Regions from separate parts of the Xanthomonas bundabergensis genome, predicted to be linked through region 2. Evidence: predicted binding sites of a transcription regulator. Region 2 holds the regulator's gene; each other region holds the start of a gene.
What was found. Region 2 encodes HrcA, which represses chaperone genes, less so after heat shock. Its sites were predicted from a motif close to TTNGCACTCNNNNNNNNNGAGTGCNAA; they were not measured.

Region 1 (2,198 bases), 2.5 Mb from region 2:
CTGGGCGATCGCCTTGTCGTCGGCGGTGGGCTTGCTGATCTTCTTCAGCTCGGCCACGGCGGCCACGACGGCCTTGTCGATGCCGCGCTTGAGGTCCATCGGGTTCATGCCGGCGGCGACCGCCTTGGAACCTTCGCGGATCAGCGCCTGCGCCAGCACGGTGGCGGTGGTGGTGCCGTCGCCGGCGTTGTCGGAGGTCTTGGACGCGACTTCCTTCACCATCTGCGCGCCCATGTTCTCGAACTTGTCGGCCAGTTCGATTTCCTTGGCGACGGAGACGCCGTCCTTGGTGATGGTCGGGGCGCCGAAGCTCTTCTCGAGCACGACGTTGCGGCCCTTCGGGCCCAGGGTGGCCTTGACGGCATTGGCGAGGATGTTGACGCCGCGCACCATGCGCGAACGAGCGTCTTCACCGAAACGGATATCTTTGGCAGCCATGTGTGTAACTCCGGGATTCGTGATTGGGGATTAGGGATTGGCCCAAAGCGGGATTCGGGGGAGATCCGGGACCGCGGCGCGGCGAGCGCAGCGCGAATCCCCAATCTCCACTCCCGAATCCCGCGATCGGCGGCGTTTTAGCCGACGATCGCCAGGATGTCGTCTTCGCGCAGCACCTTGTACTCGACGCCTTCGGCCTTGTAGCTGGAGCCGGCGTACTGGCCGTAGATGACCTTGTCGCCGACCTTGACCGCCGGGGCGCGGACGCTGCCGTTGTCCAGCGGCTTGCCGCTGCCGATGGCGACGATCTCGCCCTTGGTGGACTTTTCCTTGGCCGAATCCGGGATCACGATGCCGCCGGCGGAAATTTCGTCGGCTTCGATCGGCTTGACTACGACGCGGTCGTGAAGCGGCTTGATGCTCATTGAGAGAGACCCTCTTAAGTGATTGATTGGTCTAGGAAAGGCTGGCGATGTTAGCACTCGCATGTGACGACTGCCAGCAGCGCTCGCGAAAAAACCCGGTACGCCGGGATGCGCTTGATGTGGTGCTGGCCGGCGCCCTTTCAAGGGCCGGGACGCAAAAAATTTCGCGCCGGCACCTGCCCGGCCCCGGAACTGGTACCCGGATTCCGCAACGCTGTCACAGAGGCAGGCTAGGCTCGCAGACCCAGGGGGGACCACCATCCAAAAGGAGTTGTCGATGAAGCCATCCGCCGTTGCCTTACCTCTCGCCTGTCTGCTGGCCCTGGCCGGCCACGCCCAGGCCGCCGTATTCATCAACGAATTGCACTACGACGATGCCACCGCCGCCGGCGATACCGGCGAGGGCGTGGAGATCGTCGCCACCGCCGGCGAGAGCCTGAGCGGTTACAAGGTGTACCTGTACAACGGCAGCAGCCCGGGCAGCGCCGCCGTCTACGCCACCACCTCGGTGCCGGCCGGCAGCCTGGTCAGCTGCGGCGGGCAGGTGCGCATCGCCACCGTCGGCTATGCCAGCAACGGCGTGCAGAACGGCCCCAACGACGGCCTGGCGCTGGTCGACGGCAGCGGCCAGGTGGTGCAGTTCCTCAGCTACGAGGGCGCGATCACCGGCGGCGGCGGCCCGGCCGCCGGCCTGACCAGCCAGAACCTGCCGGTCAGCGAGAGCAACAGCACCGCGGCCGGCACCTCGCTGCAGCTGCGCGGCAGCAACGGCAGCGCGGCCTCGGACTTCAGCTGGGCCGGCAGCTCGGCCAGCAGCTTCGGCGCCTGCAACAGCGGCCAGACCTTCAGCGGCGGCAGCAGCAACGCCGCGCCGTCGGTGACCGCGACCACCCCGGCGCAGGGCGCCAGCAACTTCCCCGCCGCCGGCGACCTGGCGGTGACCTTCAGCGAGGCGGTGACCCTGGCCAGCGGCGCGTTCGGGCTGAGCTGCAGCCAGTCCGGCACCGTGGCGCTGAGCTACCCGAGCAGCGGCAGCCAGTTCGCGATCTCCACCAATACCGCCCTGGCCGCCGGCGAAAGCTGCAGCCTGAGCATCCTGGCCGCGCGCGTCAGCGACGCCGGCGGCGCGCACCCGGCGCAGGACAGCAGCATCGCCTTCAGCGTCGCCAGCGGCAGCGGCGGCGGTGCCAGCGGCTACTACTCGCGGGTCAACACCTCCAGCGCCAGCCAATTGCGCTGCTCGCTGCACGAGACGATCAAGGGCCACACCGTCTACCCGTACAGCAGCAGCTCGGGCACCAGCACCTGGACCATCCTGGAGATCGCCGACGAGGA
Region 2 (2,198 bases):
TCGAGGAAGCCGATGCGGTCGGACACGTCGCCCTGCGCCAGCAGCGTCTCGCGCTCGCCCAGCAGCGCCTGCCAGCGCGCGGCGGCGGCGCGCACCGCGGCGCGTTCGGCCTCGTTGCGGGCGTAGGCGTCGAGCAGGCCGAGCTGGCTGCCGCGCGACAGCAGCGCCTGGTGTTCGTGCTGGCCGTGGATCTCGACCAGGTGCCCGGCCAGGTCGGCCAGCTGCGACAGGGTCACCGGGCGGCCGTTGATCCAGGCGCGCGAGCCGCCGTCGGCGCGGATCACCCGGCGCAGCTGGCATTGCGCCTCGTCGTCGAGTTCGTTCTCGCGCAGCCAGGCGCGCGCCGGGGCGGCCTCGGGCACGGCGAACTCGGCCGACAGCTCGGCGCGGTCGGCGCCGTGGCGGACCACGCCGCTGTCGGCGCGCAGCCCGGACAGGAAGCCGAGCGCGTCCACCATCAGCGACTTGCCGGCGCCGGTTTCGCCGGACACCACGGTCATGCCAGGGCCGAATTCCAGTTCGGTACCGCGTACGACGGCGAAATCCTTGATCGAGAGATGTCTGAGCATGGGGGTCGGAATCCGGGGCCGCGCAACGCTAGCACGCGCGGGTAGGTGGGCCAATGACTTGCCAAGCCGGCATGCAGCCATTATCTAGTGTCCAGTCTCACGGATTGATTCCATGCGCGCCTCCCCGGTCCACTCCTCGCTCGACCCGCGTGCCCGGCAGCTGCTGCGCACGCTGATCTCGCGCTATATCCGCGACGGCGAACCGGTCGGCTCGCAGACCCTGGCCCGCCACGCCGGGCTGGACGTGAGCCCGGCGACGATCCGCAACATCCTCGCCGACCTGGAGGACGCCGGCCTGCTCAGCTCGCCGCACACCTCGGCCGGGCGCATTCCCACCGCCACCGGCTACCGGGTGTTCGTCGACAGCCTGGTGCAGATGCGCCCGCCCGCCGAGGGCGAAGTGGCGCGGCTGCGTGCGGAGATGCGCAATGCCGCCGGCACCCAGGCGCTGCTCGGCAGCGCCTCGGAGCTGCTGTCGGCGATGACCCATTTCGTCGGCGTGGTCAGCGCGCCCAAGCGCGAGCAGTTCGCGTTCCGGCACATCGACTTCGTGCCGCTGGACGCGCGCCGGGTGCTGGCGATCCTGGTGTTCGCCGACAACGAGGTGCAGAACCGGGTCATCGAGCCGCGCAAGGCCTACGAGCCGGCCGAGCTGGAGCGGGTGGCCAACTACTTGAACGCGCATTTCGCCGGGCGCGCGCTGGCCGACATCCGCGCCAGCCTGGTGCGCGACCTGCGCCACGCCCGCGACGAGATGGAGTTGCTGCTGGCGCACAGCGTGGAGCTGGCCGAGCAGGCGCTGGCCCCGGCCGGCGACGACATGGTGCTGGCCGGGCAGACCAAGCTGATGGGCGTGCAGGACCTGTCCGACCTGGAGCGGCTGCGCGAACTGTTCGAGATCTTCGCCAGCAAGCGCGAGATCCTGCAGCTGCTGGAGCGCACCATCCGCGCGCCGGGCGTGCGCATCTTCATCGGCGAGGAGACCGGGGTGGTGCCGCTGGAGAGCGTGTCGCTGGTCACCGCGCCGTACATGGCCGGCGGCCAGGTGCTGGGCGTGCTGGGGGTGATCGGGCCCAAGCGCATGGACTACGACCGGGTCATCCCGCTGGTGCAGACCGCCGCCGACGTGCTGGGCGCCGTCCTCGACCCGACCCCGCCGACCGAACGCTAGCCGGGCCTGGGGCAGGGCGGCCATGCAGCAGCCGGTGCACGTCGTGCCACCGCCGCGGCCAATCCCGAATCCCCACTCCCCAATCCCGAAAACGCAACACAGCATCTTGAATCCCTCCCAGACGCCCACATAGGTGGTGCGGTAGGGCGGGTGCATCTCCCGCCAGGGAACCGGAAATGAACCAAGACCACCCCGAATTCGATTCTGAACACCTGACCGAGGCCCAGCAGCCGGCGACCGATCCGCTGCTGGCGCAGATCGAGACCCTGCGCAGCGAGCTGGCGCTGGTCAAGGCCGATGCGCTGCGCGAGCGCGCCGACCTGGAAAACCAGCGCAAGCGCATCGCCCGCGACGTCGAGCAGGCGCGCAAGTTCGCCAACGAGCGCCTGCTCGGCGACCTGCTGCCGGTGTTCGACAGCCTGGACGCCGGCCTGACCGCCGCCGGCAGCGAGCCCAGC
Region 3 (2,198 bases), 1.7 Mb from region 2:
CGCATCCGCATCGATTTCGCCTACGGCAAGCGGCGCATGCCGGTGCTGGTGATGACCGGCGACAGCAATCCGCACAACCAGTCCGAGCTGCTGCGCGCCGGCGCCAACGACCTGGTGCAGAAGCCGATCGAGGAGCGCCTGCTGGTCACCAAGGTGCTGTTCCAGTTGCGCCTGGCCAAGCTCAACGACAATGCCGTGACCTTCTGACCGATCGACCCGCCGACCCTGCATGAGCAACGAAGACGACACCCGGATCCAGCTGGAACCCTCGTGGAAGGCGCAGGTCGGCGACTGGCTGCTGCGTCCGGAGATGCGCGAGCTGTCTGCGTTCCTGCGCCAGCGCAAGGCCGCCGGCGCGCGCATCTTCCCGCCCGGGCGGCAGATCTTCGCCGCGTTCGAGGCGACTCCGTTCGACAAGGTCGAGGTGGTGATCCTCGGCCAGGATCCGTACCACGGCTACGGCCAGGCGCACGGGCTGTGCTTCTCGGTGCTGCCCGGGGTGCCGGTGCCGCCGTCGCTGCTGAACATCTACAAGGAGATCGAGGACGACCTGGGCATCCGCCGTCCCGACCACGGCTGCCTGCTGCCCTGGGCGCAGCGCGGCGTGCTGCTGCTCAATGCGGTGCTGACGGTCGAGGAAGGCCGCGCCGGCGCGCACCAGGGCAAGGGCTGGGAAGGCTTCACCGACCACGTCGTGGAGACCCTGAACCGCGAGCGCGAAGGCCTGGTGTTCCTGCTGTGGGGCAGCTACGCCCAGGCCAAGGGCAAGGTCATCGATACCCGCCGCCACCGCGTGCTGAAGGCGCCGCATCCCTCGCCGCTGTCGGCGCACCGCGGCTTCCTGGGCTGCAAGCATTTCTCCGCGGCCAACGAGTACCTGCGGCGCCGCGGCGCCGCGCCGATCGACTGGAGCCTGCCGCCGCGGGCGGTGCTGGACGCGGCGGCGGGCGGCGGCTGAACCGTGGTTCGACGGCGGCGCCTGGCGCGCGCCGCATGTACGCAAATTTCGCAAGGCGGGTGCTAGGTTCGACGCTCGCAAGCAGTGCCGCCTTCCCTCTCCCAGCGTTCCAGTGGCTTCCGTCACAGTCCGTTTCCTGATTCGAATGTTCCATAAACGGAACGCAGGAACTTTTTACTGTACCCAGCAGTCTAGTTAGTTGACTGCTAAGATGAGCCCTATGAGCCAGACCATACCTGCCACCGCGCTGGTGGCCAACAATCTCCCGATCCCCAGTCCGCTCGGTTCGCTGGATGCCTATATCGGCGCCGTGCACCAGATCCCGGTGCTGACGTCCGAAGAGGAACGCGCGCTGGCGGTGCGTTACCGCGACCAGGAAGACCTGGATGCGGCGCGCGAACTGGTCCACTCCCACCTGCGCTTCGTGGTCCACGTGGCCCGCGGCTACAACGGCTACGGCCTGCCGCTGGGCGACCTGATCCAGGAAGGCAACATCGGCCTGATGAAGGCGGTCAAGCGCTTCGACCCGGAAATGGGCGTGCGCCTGGTCAGCTTCGCGGTGCACTGGATCCGTGCCGAGATGCACGAGTACATCCTGAAGAACTGGCGCATCGTCAAGGTCGCCACGACCAAGGCGCAGCGCAAGCTGTTCTTCAACCTGCGCAAGTCCAAGACCCGCCTGGGCTGGATGAACGCCGCGGAAGTGACCGCGGTCGCCAAGGACCTCAACGTGTCCGAGCGCGAGGTGCTGGAGATGGAGTCGCGCCTGTCCGGTCGCGACATCGGCTTCGACGCGCCGTCCGACGACGATGACGATCACGCGCCGCCGTCGCCGGCCGCCTACCTGATGGCCGCCGAGGAAGACCCCTCGCAGGCCTACGAGCGCGCCGACAGCGAGGACAACCAGCTGCAGCTGCTGCGCGAAGGCCTGGCCGAGCTGGATGCGCGTTCGCGCGACATCATCAAGCGCCGCTGGCTGGACGCGGACAGCAAGATCACGCTGCAGGAGCTGGCCGACGAGTACGGCGTGTCGGCCGAGCGCATCCGCCAGATCGAGGCCAACGCGCTGAAGAAGATGAAGGCGTTGTTCGTGGCGTGATGCCGGCTCCCTTCCGCAAGCGCCCGGACGATCGGGCCGTGGGGTAAAAAAAACGGCCCGAAAGGGCCGTTTTTTATAGCTCGCGATACGGGTCAGTGCATGCAGACCATCATCGGCATGTTGCCGCACATCATGGTCATC

Region 1: AB3X10_RS20475 (co-chaperone GroES) is a predicted target of HrcA. The motif match lies at 914-940, and genes of this name have one in related genera.
Region 3: rpoH (RNA polymerase sigma factor RpoH) is a predicted target of HrcA. The motif match lies at 1,142-1,168, and genes of this name have one in related genera.

Annotation. Positions count from the first base shown of each region.
Region 1 covers NZ_CP162487.1:4,820,127-4,822,324, forward strand. Annotated here, with positions in the region: gene groL (chaperonin GroEL) at 1-438, opposite strand, end outside; gene AB3X10_RS20475 (co-chaperone GroES) at 576-863, opposite strand; gene AB3X10_RS20480 (endonuclease) at 1,141-2,198, shown strand, end outside.
Region 2 covers NZ_CP162487.1:2,330,141-2,332,338, forward strand. Annotated here, with positions in the region: gene recN (DNA repair protein RecN) at 1-569, opposite strand, end outside; gene hrcA (heat-inducible transcriptional repressor HrcA) at 682-1,740, shown strand; gene grpE (nucleotide exchange factor GrpE) at 1,917-2,198, shown strand, end outside.
Region 3 covers NZ_CP162487.1:673,969-676,166, forward strand. Annotated here, with positions in the region: gene AB3X10_RS02995 (response regulator) at 1-207, shown strand, start outside; gene ung (uracil-DNA glycosylase) at 230-958, shown strand; gene rpoH (RNA polymerase sigma factor RpoH) at 1,179-2,057, shown strand; gene AB3X10_RS03010 (hypothetical protein) at 2,157-2,198, shown strand, end outside.